2 regions of the Neobacillus phoenicis genome follow, and region 1 is predicted to be linked to the other one. Evidence: predicted binding sites of a transcription regulator. Region 1 holds the regulator's gene; the other holds the start of a gene.

Region 1 (6,108 bases):
CACCACCGACCCAAGCATCATCGGTAATAAAATCAATCCAGAATTCGTGGCACTGCCTCCATACACCCCTTGGACAAAAATCGGTATATATACCGTTCCGGCCATAAAGGCTGCCCCATAAAACAGACCGACAATCGTACTTCCAGCAAACAACCTGTTTTTAAACATCGAAAATGAGATGATGGGATCCTTCGCCTTTGTCTCAGCAAATAAAAAGACTACAAACAAAATCGTAAATCCTGCAAATAAGCTTAAAATTATCATGGAATCCCAGTCATACTTCTGGCCACCCAGCTCCAGGGCAAACATTAAGCAGACTACTGCGCTGACTAATGTCACTGCTCCCCACCAGTCAATGGTTTGCTTTTGATGAATCGGTGACTCTTTGTAAGCTATCACGACAAAAATCAAGGATAAAATTCCAAGTGGCATGTTAATATAAAAAATCCAATGCCAGCTGATATGATCCGTAATATACGCACCTAGCAACGGCCCAAAAATGCTCGATAATCCAAAGACGGCTCCAAACAATCCGCCCATCTTCCCGCGTTTTTCAGGTGGAAAGAGATCAAACATGATCGTAAAGGCAATCGGCACAAGTGCTCCACCGCCAATTCCTTGAATCGCACGGTAAATACTTAACTGTGTAATCGTCTCGGCTGTACCGCATAAGGCGGATCCTGCCATAAACAAAATTAGCCCAAAAATAAAGAACCGCTTCCGTCCGTACATATCAGACAATTTCCCGAAGATTGGCATCCCCGCCATCTCTGCAACCATATAAGCAGAAACAACCCAAACGAAGCTCTCTAGCCCCCCAAGGTCACCAACAATCGTCCCCATGGCGGTCACAACGATTGTATTATCCATAGAGGCCATTAAAATCCCCAATAATAATCCTGCAACAACAAACCCTAATTTGCTTTCCTTCGCTGTCATCCCATGTCCCCCTTAAATCTTTGTTTTCGTCTTAATCGTGGCACTAGGGTCATGGGTCAAATCGTCTCGATACTCCACCAAACCAATGTCGCATCCTGGTCCGATTTTCACACTATTTCCCCGAACAATTGCTGCCTTTGTGTTTTCTAAGTACACTTCATCGCCTTCGATAACTTTCGCATCGAGAAAGCCCGCCCTCTTTGAGAGTGGAATATTGGTGAATGGAATAAACCAAGATCCTCTTTTCACCGAAATCTTCCCGCCGCCAATTTCCTCTGCTGTGCTCTCACCAAAGCTCAGAATAATTTTAACGTTGTCGGCAGATAGCAACCCCTTAATTTCAAAGCCTCCGCTCGATTCAAATTTCTCATACTCGACATCACCTTTTACAGAGATACTTCCTTTAATTACGGCGGACTCGCCCATCAATCGGTCATCCGCCTCTAACAAGCCAAAAATCTTCATTTTTTTCAGCTGCGCCTTCCCGCCAACAGTCATTGTTCCCATGACAAGTGCTTCCTCTGCTTCCATCGATCCTTTAACCTCTGCCTCACCCAAAATCTTAGCTGATCGTGTTTTCACATTTTCGCACGCCTCACTTGTTCCATATACATGAAAGCTGGAGCAGTCGACATTATTGACGATGGTTCCTTCTCCTCTTATGCTGATTTTTCTATATTGACCGCCAGGGTAACTCCCTGAACCATTTATGATAAGGTTACTGCTTTTCTCCATTGTCCTACCCCCCAATTACACTTTTATACTTTCTTTGACTACAGCATTTTTATGTTGTGAAAAATCTTCCCGGTACTCTACGACACCAATTTGGCAATTCCGCCCAATCTTTACCTGATTTCCCCGTACAACCTTGGCAATGGTATTCTCTAGTTCAATTTTGTCCCCTTCAATAAATTCCACTTCCAGCTGAGTGGAAAACAGCGGTTTAATAAGACTTTCAAAAAAAGAACCTCTATGTTTCACCAATATTGTTTCTCCGCCGATTTCCTTTGCCTTGCATGGGCCATGAAGTTGGATCGTAATTTGTTCGGCATTTAATAATCCGCCAATAGCAAATTGAGAATCTGCTTTAAAAATCTCCGCCTCACAATCTCCCTCTACCCTTAACACTCCATTAATTTTGATTTCTTCACTTTTCACTTTTCCACCAACAGATGCCTTGCCAGAAACCTTTAATTTTTTCACATATAGATTTTCATCAATCTTTGCCGTTCCATCTATCGATAAGTGTTGGGATTCAATCGTTCCCTTGACCTTTGCTTTACCGTTTATTTTGGCCTGTTCACTTGTCACATTCCCATCCACAGTCCCGAAACCATTACTTTCAAACTCAACGCAATCAACATCACTGTTAACCGTACCGAATCCATTGACAATGACCTGGCGAAACGTCCCGCCATTGGAAGCACCGAAGCCATTGATGACTAAGTCTCCTCTTTCCTTCATATCCATGTATATTCTCCTTTATAATAATTTTGCTTTGATCTCTTCCATACACGACATCAGTGAGAGCTGCACAACCATTTTCGTCCCCAGATCCATATGCATGGCTTCTGCGTTAATAAGCAAAAGACATGATGACACCCCAAGCTTCCTTGTTATCACTAATTCACAGCTTTTTTGTTTGATTAAAGCCGCATGCTCTTTTAGCACCTGAAGCAGCATCTTTCCTTCATCTTGATTAATCTCACCAGATTGCAGCAGCTTCTCAAGCACGTATACCTCGAGCATTCTAGTAATCGTAAAGGTAAGGCTTCCTTTTTCATTCTCAAGGTAAAAATCCATGACAGTTGATGAAACAATGTTACGTTTTACTAACTCATCTTTTCCTAGCTGCAAATCAGAAATATTCGGTGAAAACATGTCTGCCAGTTCATCTAGCGATAAATTTTCTTTCATTGTTTGGATTTTATTGATTCTTTCTAGAATCTTCTCTTTTGGAAAAAAGGTCTCCTGTCCAGTAAAGGTTGATTTACGGATGAACCAGTCTTCTGGAATAAGGTCCTTTCGCTTCCATCTATATAGCTGCCCATACGAAATTCCAGCTAATTCTAATAGGTCTTTTTTTGAGATTAACTCCTCGCTCATGATAAAAACCCCTTTCTATTTATCAATGTAACATAACACTGTTACGTTTGTAAAGCTGTGACTTACCTATTTTTGTAAAAAAAAAGACCTCCTACGATTAAATCATCGTAAAAGGCCTTCCCCTGTTCTATTCTTCTATATCCACTGTCGGATAGTGCTTTAAAAAGTAAACCAATGATTGCAGTTCCACTGCCAAGTCAATATGGTGAACCCGAATCGACGCTGGTACATTTAACCGAGCGGGCGTAAAGTTCAAAATCCCTTTGACCTCTGCTTTTACAAGTCGGTCCGTTATCATTTGGGCAACAGGAGCAGGGACCGTCAAAATAGCCACCTGAATATCACTATTTTCTAATACCTTCTCCAAATCATCCATATGATGAACCGGAACTTCACGAATCATGGTTCCCATTTTTTCCGGGTCGACATCAAAAGCGACCTCGATCTTCGTGTTGTTATTTTTTAAAAAGTTATAATTTAAAAAGGCAGTCCCTAAATTACCAACCCCAATTAATGCAACCTTCGTTAATTCATCCTGATCCAGCGTTTTCCGGAAAAAGGTTAACAAATAGTTAACATTATAGCCATACCCCTTTTTACCTAATGCCCCAAAATAGGAAAAGTCACGGCGAATCGTTGCCGAGTCTACCTTTACCGCTTCACTTAACTCTGCAGATGAAACTCTTTGTTTGCCGGAAGTATGCAGGTTCTTTAAAAATCGATAATAGAGGGGCAGCCGTTTCGCTGTCGCCTGTGGTATTTTCATCGTTTCGTTACTCATATTCTCCCACACCCCATGAATGGTTTTTTAACTCTTATTTAACCTGTTCATTTCTTCTAAAATCACCGTTTTTACCGCCTGTTTTTTCCACTAAATAGGTTGGTCCAATAACCATCCCTTTATCAACTGCCTTACACATGTCATAAACGGTTAACGCACAAGCAGATGCAGCTGTGAGCGCTTCCATTTCCACACCTGTATTCCCCTTAGTTTTCACCGCTGCCTCAATATGTAATTGAAAGTTTCCTGTTTGATCCTCTTCCCATGCAAAAGAAATATTCACACCTGTCAGTGGAATGGGATGACACATTGGAATGAGATCCCATGTTTTTTTTGCCGCCATCACAGCAGCAACCTGGGCAACAGCTAATACATCGCCCTTTTTCATCTCATGATTGGTTATTTTATCAAAAATCTCTTTACTTACGGTTATGCTAGAATGAGCAAGAGCAGTACGTGCTGTTTCGGGCTTGTCACTGACATCGACCATCTTTGCTCTGCCTTCTTCATTAAAATGCGTAAATTCGGCCATATAAAAAATCCTCCTATCAAAAAATAATACACTATTTTTCCTTTTATGTGTGTGAAACTTTGAACGAATCACTAGATTTTTTATAAGAACAGCACCTAGAAGAGTCCGAGTTATTGCTGTCATTCCGCTTATACGGTACACTAGTCCTAAGTAATAGAGGTGAATAAAATGATTTTATTGCAAGTGAATCAATTACAAAAATATTATGGTGCTGACCTTATTTTATCGAATATAAAGCTAGAATTACAAACGAGAGACCGAGTGGCCCTTGTTGGCCGTAACGGTGCCGGAAAATCGACTTTATTAAAGATTATTGCCGGACATTTGTCTCATGATGGCGGCGAGATCATCAAACCAAAAGAAGTAACCATCGGGTATTTAGCCCAGAACACTGGATTAGAATCCAAATTGACCATTTGGGACGAAATGTTAACCGTATTTGAGCCACTTCAAATCATGGAAAAATCGCTCCGCAAACTGGAAGAACAAATGGCCGATCCTTCTGTGTTTGAAGACCCAAGCAAGTACGAACGGGTGCTGAAAGAATATGATACCCTTCAGGTAAAATTCAAGGAGCAGGGCGGATACCAGTTTGAAGCTGACATTCGTTCGGTTCTGCACGGTTTAAACTTCCAGGATCATTCTCTCATGATTGCTAGTTTAAGCGGTGGTCAAAAAACCCGGCTCGCCTTAGGGAAATTGCTGCTAACCAAACCTGATATATTAATATTGGACGAGCCTACCAACCATTTAGATATTGATACCCTTTCATGGCTGGAACAATATTTACAGGGCTACGATGGCGCGATTTTAATCGTCTCTCATGACCGCTACTTCTTAGATAAAGTCGTGAATCAGGTCTATGAAGTATCCCGCAAGCAAATCCAAAAGTTTCCGGGTAACTATAGTTCTTACCTTGAACAAAAAGCGGCCAATTATGAGCGAGATTTGAAGCTTTATGAAAAACAACAGCAAGAGGTTGCTAATTTACAGGATTTTATCCAACGGAATCTAGCGAGAGCCTCCACCACCAAACGAGCGCAAAGCCGTCGAAAAAAGCTGGAGAAAATGGACTTAATGGACCGGCCTCTTGGTGATGAAAAGTCTGCCACTTTCTCTTTTGAAATTGAAAGACAAACCGGGAATGATGTACTAACGGTCGATTCTCTTGCGGTGGGTTATGATGGAGAGAAGGTATCTGAGGCGATTTCGTTCCGGGCTTTTAAAGGGGAAAGTATTGCTCTTGTGGGCCCAAATGGAATTGGTAAGTCTACGCTTCTAAAAACGATTATTAAGAAGCTCCCTGCCCTTGCCGGCACCATCTATTATGGAACAAACCTTTCCATTGGCTATTACGATCAGGAACAGGCGGAATTAACCTCTAATAAGCGTGTATTAAATGAGCTTTGGGATGACTATCCGTTGAAAAGTGAAAAAGAAATCCGAACCGTTCTTGGAAACTTCTTATTCTCTGGTGACGATGTGTTAAAAATAGTCTCCACTCTTAGCGGCGGGGAGAAGGCTCGGTTAGCACTTGCCAAGCTGATGCTAGAAAAGGCCAATGTACTCATTCTTGACGAGCCAACAAACCACCTGGACCTTGATAGTAAGGAAGTCCTTGAGAATGCACTGATTGACTATCCTGGTACCATTTTGTTTGTATCCCATGACCGATATTTTATTAACCGGATTGCCACTAAGGTATTGGAATTAAGCAGACATGGCAGCATGGAGTATCTTGGGGATTATG
Region 2 (6,108 bases), 1.9 Mb from region 1:
CTTTCACCAATTTGCGTTTCATATCCATCTGGTAATGAAGCAATGAACTGTTCAAGATGTGCACGGCGAGCTGCATCAGCAATTTCTTCATCTGTTGCATGATGCTTTCCATACGCAATATTCTCACGGAGAGTTCCTGTAAATAGAAACACATCTTGCTGGACGATTCCTATTTGTGAGCGTAACGATTTTTTCGTCATGTCGCGAATATCCATTCCGTCAATGGTGATTCCGCCGCTATTTACATCGTAAAACCTTGGAATCAAAGAACAAATGGTTGTTTTTCCTGCTCCGGATGGGCCAACAAAAGCTACCGTTTCACCCGCCCGTATCTCTAATTGAATATGTTCAAGAACAGATTTATGCCGATCATAACGGAAAGAAACATCATTAAATACAATATTTCCTTTTAATGACTCAACCTCAACCGCATCTTTTGTGTCCTTTACATCAGGTTCTGAATCAATTAATTCAATAAATCGCTTAAATCCAGCCATTCCTTTTGGATAAAGCTCCATAATGGCACTGATTTTATCAATCGGTTTAAATAGAACATTTACATATAGGACAAACCCAACCAGCGATCCATACGTCAAATGACCTGTAAAGCTCAACCATGCTCCATATACAAGAACGACTATGGTAATGAGACGTGTCATCATATAAATACCTGATAAGCTAAATGACATAACCCGGTATCCACCTAATTTTGCCGCACGATAGGTTTTATTATTCTTTTTAAATCTAGCAATCTCAAATTCTTCATTTGTGAACGATTGAACGACGCGACTCCCTGATACACTGTCCTCTACTCGTGCATTCACATCTGCAATGCTTGAATACATTTGCCCCCATGCTTTATTCATTTTCAAATTACAAACAACAACTAGTATCATTAAAAATGGAAGCACTAAAATAGCAACAAATGCCAGTTTAACGTTGATTGTCAACATAATCCAAAACGCACCAATAAAGGTCATCATTGCAATAAATACATCTTCTGGTCCATGATGGGCAAGTTCACCAAGATCAAAGAGATCATTCGTAATTCTGCTCATGATATGCCCAGTTTTCGTATTATCAAAGAAACGGAACGACTGCTTTTGAACATGTTCAAACAACTCTTGTCTCATGTCTGTTTCAATATTAATTCCCAGCTTATGCCCCCAATAATTCACAATAAATTGTAAGAAGGTGCTCAATAAGTATAGAAGGAAAAGACCAATACTAACGGCCACAATCGTTTGCCAGTCCCCTCCAGGCAGTAATTTATCAATAAACCACTGCACTGCTAACGGAAAAGCCAATTCTAAAATGGCTACGATAACCGCGCTACTAAAGTCAAACATAAACAGTCTCTTATGCGGACGATAATATGAAAAAAAACGACGAATCATAGATAATCTCCTTTTTTCTAAGATAGCAATAATAGGATTATACGAGAAAAATGTAAACAATTTCAAGTTTTTTGAAAATTACAGTTTAAAAAAACGCTTGGATTACTTTCCAAACGTTTTTGCGTGATTAGATTAATGATGATGGTGGACGCCCTTTGATGGATTGGTAATCAGCCATTCTTCTTTTGGGACATGGAAGAACTGGATCCAAATATTATCTAAATATTCATTGTTTTTTTCTACAATAAAATCAATATCCTTATCCGATTGAACCACTACATCATTTTCTGTTGGAGTATCGAGCCTCAAGTCATAGTGGGCATGATCTCCATGAATACTTGTCACATAAACTCGAAACATTTTTCCTTGTGCTTCCTCTTGATCAAGCATTTTTTTCAAAGCTTTTGCTGCATTGCGGTTAATTTTGACCTTCATAATTATGCTCTCCTCTTTCTATGTATTCACTATTATTATCCCATGTTTGTAAAGAAATAGACAACTATAAGTGCTATAGAACGGCCTTTGCAACACTTTTACCAAATCATCCCATGAATAGGATTTTTTATCCTTAACAAATTTGTCACAACTTTTTTCAAAAACCTATGTTAACATCACATCTATGTTGTTAATATTGTGTTAGGGAAAGAAAACATACGAATTATTATTATCTAATAATCAATTTAATCATGTTTCTAAGTTTTTTAATGCAAAGGAATAACTTTAGCAAAGTTTGTGAATGAATTCACGAACAAATCTAAAAAAACGAACAATTATTGGAGGGGAAAAATCTCAATGTTTAAAAAGAACTACTTCGTTCCACTACTAGCTTTACTGCCTGTATTGCTTTTAAGCGGCTGCGATACGAATATGCTTGTTTTTGAACCCAAAGGTCCTGCAGCAAGAGATATTCTAGACTTAATCAACTGGTCACTCATCTTCATGCTCCTTGTTGTTGTTGTCGTTTTTGGTTTATTTGGCTATATCATTTGGAAATACCGCGCAACACCTGAAAATAAAGATTACGAGCCACCTGAAGAACACGGTAGCACAAAATTGGAGTTTATTTGGACTTTTATTCCTATTCTGATCGTAATTGCTTTAACAATTCCAACTGTAACAACTATTTATAAATTGGAAAAACCACCTGTTGGCTATGAAGATAAGAAACCAATTGTGATTCACGTTACATCTGCCGACTGGAAATGGATTTTTAGTTATCCAGAACAAGGTATTGAAACAGTTAACTATGTTAACATTCCCGCAGGTACACCTGTTGAGTTTAAATTAACATCTGCTGGTACTATGCAATCCTTCTGGGTGCCTGAATTAGGCGGTCAGAAATACACAATGAATAAAATGGAAACTCAATTGTACCTTACTGCCGATAATCCTGGGGAATTTTTAGGCCGTAACACAAACTTTAACGGAAAAGGTTACGCTGAAATGGAATTTACCGTTGAAGCAAAGTCACCAAAAGACTTTGATAAATGGGTTAAGGACGTTAAAGATAAGGCACCTAAATTAACGGAGAAAAAATACAATGAACTCCTAAAGCCTACACATTTAGGACGTGAAACATTTATTGGTACACATTTAGCTTGGGTTGACCACGCAAAAATGAATTCTAAGACTTATACAAACCCTGAATTATATGAGGTCCATGGCGTCAAAGGAAAGATCTTTAAAGATGAAGAACCTAGCGGCGAGTCTATGGAAAGTATGAATATGGATGAAAATTCTAATGGAGGTGAACACGATGGGCATTAATTGGCATGACTTCTTCATCGTGGGGAACCCTTTAATACTAGGTTCTCAGATTGCTATTGCTCTAACAATGGTAGGTATTGTAGCTGGAGTTACCTATTTAAAAAAGTGGAAATGGCTCTGGCGTGAATGGCTTACAACTGTTGACCATAAACGAATCGGTATCATGTACATCATCTCAGGTGTATTAATGTTCTTCCGTGGTGGAGTGGATGGGCTATTAATGAAAGCTCAAACTTCACGCCCAGAAATGCAATTTTTAGATGCACAGCACTATAACGAAATTTTCACCACTCATGGTGTAATCATGATTTTATTCGCAGCTATGCCACTTTTAATTGGTTTAATGAACGTCGTTATTCCACTGCAAATCGGAGCACGTGACGTTGCGTTTCCGCAATTGAATGCACTAAGCTTCTGGTTATTCTTTGCAGGCGCAATGCTGTTTAACATTTCTTTCGTTGTTGGTGGTTCACCAGATGCTGGTTGGACAGCCTACTTCCCACTTGCAGGGAAAGAATTCACTCCAGGTATCGGTAACAACTATTATGCAATTGCCTTACAGATTGCCGGTATTGGAACACTGATGACAGGTATTAACTTTGTCGTAACAGTCTTAAAAATGAGAACAAAGGGCATGACCTTAATGAGAATGCCGATGTTCACTTGGACATCATTTGTTGCTTCCATTATCATTATTGCTGCGTTCCCAATCTTTACTGTAGCACTTGCTCTAATGACATTTGACCGTATTTTCGGTACCCATTTCTTTACGCTAAGCGGCGGTGGAATGGATATGATGTGGGCAAACTTATTCTGGCTATGGGGACACCCTGAGGTATATATTGTTGTTCTTCCAGCCTTTGGAATGTTCTCAGAAGTTATTTCAACTTTTTCTCGAAAAATGTTATTCGGTTATAAATCAATGGTCTTTTCCGTTGTCGGTATTGCGTTCTTAAGCATGCTTGTATGGGTTCACCACTTCTTTACAATGGGTGCTGGACCAGCAGTTAACTCTGTATTCTCGATTACAACCATGATGATTGCAATTCCAACTGGTGTTAAAATGTTTAACTGGCTGTTCACCATGCGCAAAGGTCGTATTCAATTCACGACTGCCATGCTTTGGGCACTAGCATTCATACCTTGCTTTGTCATTGGTGGGGTAACTGGTGTAATGCTTGCAATGGGTGCAGCCGATTATCAATATCATAATACTTTATTCCTTGTTGCTCACTTCCACTATGTATTAATTCCTGGTGTAGTGTTTGCGGTATTTGCTGGTCTTTACTACTGGTGGCCAAAGATGTTTGGACATATGTTAAATGAAAAGCTTGGAAAGATTCACTTCTGGTTCTTTGTCATTGGTTTCAATTTAACGTTTATGCCAATGTTCTTCCTTGGTCTAAACGGAGCCGTTCGTCGTTCATATACCTATTCTGTTGAATCAGGCTATGCACCATTATTCTTAGTTTCAGCCATTGGGGCAGTTATTCTAGCAATCGGTTTTGGTGCCCTCTGCTACAACATTTATTGGAGTGCACGTTATGCAGACCGCAATATCTCTAACGATCCTTGGGATGCAAGAACACTTGAGTGGGCGACTGCTTCACCTGTTCAATTCTATAACTTTGCGAAACAACCAGAAGTTAAATCACTTGATGCATTCTGGTATATGAAGAAAAACAACGAAGGTCTTACTATAAGCGATGATGAAATTAAAGAAATTCACATGCCAAGTAATTCAGGTTTACCAATCTATATGGGCTTCATTTTTGGTGTAGCCGGTTTCTTCTTGGTATTCGAATGGAAGATCGCCGCTCTTGTGGCAACGGTTGGAATTTTAGCTGGACTAATCATTAGATCCTTTGATTATAATGACGGTTTCCATGTTCCAGTCGAAGAAATTAAAGCAACTGAAAAAGCATGGCGAAACGTCGATAAAGGGGTGAACAACCATGTCAGCTAATGTGAATACAGCACTGCCTCTCGAATATCAAACTGAACAAAACAGAATGAACATCTTAGGATTTTGGATTTTCCTTGGGGCAGAAATCATCCTATTCGGTACACTATTTGCGGTATTCTCCGTATTAAATGCAAGATATGCAGGAGGACCTACTCCTAAAGATCTTTTTGAAATAAAAGATGTCATGGTTGAAACCATTCTCTTATTAACTAGTAGTTTTACCATGGGACTAGCGATTTTTGAGATGCGCCGTCATAACCGTAATGGTTTATTATTATGGTTCATCATTACTCTATTACTCGGTGCAGGGTTTGTCTTTATGGAAGTCACTGAATTTATCCACTATGTCCATGAGGGAGCAACCATGCAAACTAGTGCCTTCCTATCAAGCTTCTTTGTTTTGTTAGGCACACACGGTCTTCACGTATCCATGGGTATTGGCTGGGCTACTATGGTTATTATTCAAATCTTCAAAAGAGGGTTAACGCAAGTGACAGCTAGAAAAACATTTATTATTGGCTTATACTGGCACTTCTTAGATGTAGTATGGATCTTTATCTTTACATTTGTGTATTTAGCAAGGATGGTGTCATAAATGGCTAAAAATACAAAAGGGTTTCCCATTACACATGTTTTAGGATTTATTTTGTCACTCGTGCTCACCTTCGCAGCACTTGGTGTCGCATTAAAAACATCATTACCATTTAAAACAATTCTTTGGATTATTGGCTCACTTGCTGTCATCCAAGCTGGTCTACAGCTGTTCATGTTCATGCATATGAATGAAGGAGAAGACGGTAAGTCCAATTTAGTAAACATCGGATATGCCTTTTTCATTGCAGTCGTAACTGTTGGAGGGTCAATCTGGGTAATGTCTTTCGGAATGTAAAAAAAAGGTGTCAGGCGTTCCATGTGAAATGTTCACATGGTGCCTGACACCCTTTTTTTATTTAGGATTATTTTTTCTTTTTGTGCGGA

Evidence for each region. Region 1 encodes Rex, which represses fermentation and respiration genes when NADH is low (regulators of the CRP and FNR family bind a similar motif). Its sites were predicted from a motif close to TTGTGAAATATTTCACAA; they were not measured.
Region 2: qoxA (cytochrome aa3 quinol oxidase subunit II) is a predicted target of Rex. The motif match lies at 2,128-2,145, and genes of this name have one in related genera.

The regions. Positions count from the first base shown of each region.
Region 1 covers NZ_CP154847.1:224,490-230,597, forward strand. Annotated here, with positions in the region: gene AA0X95_RS01035 (MDR family MFS transporter) at 1-939, opposite strand, end outside; gene AA0X95_RS01040 (cytoplasmic protein) at 952-1,674, opposite strand; gene AA0X95_RS01045 (polymer-forming cytoskeletal protein) at 1,690-2,409, opposite strand; gene AA0X95_RS01050 (YhbD family protein) at 2,422-3,045, opposite strand; gene AA0X95_RS01055 (redox-sensing transcriptional repressor Rex) at 3,173-3,826, opposite strand; gene moaC (cyclic pyranopterin monophosphate synthase MoaC) at 3,861-4,358, opposite strand; gene AA0X95_RS01065 (ABC-F family ATP-binding cassette domain-containing protein) at 4,527-6,108, shown strand, end outside.
Region 2 covers NZ_CP154847.1:3,652,737-3,658,844, forward strand. Annotated here, with positions in the region: gene AA0X95_RS18920 (ABC transporter ATP-binding protein) at 1-1,397, opposite strand, end outside; gene AA0X95_RS18925 (iron-sulfur cluster assembly accessory protein) at 1,530-1,832, opposite strand; gene qoxA (cytochrome aa3 quinol oxidase subunit II) at 2,190-3,164, shown strand; gene qoxB (cytochrome aa3 quinol oxidase subunit I) at 3,154-5,130, shown strand; gene qoxC (cytochrome aa3 quinol oxidase subunit III) at 5,120-5,725, shown strand; gene qoxD (cytochrome aa3 quinol oxidase subunit IV) at 5,726-6,019, shown strand; gene pssA (CDP-diacylglycerol--serine O-phosphatidyltransferase) at 6,077-6,108, opposite strand, start outside.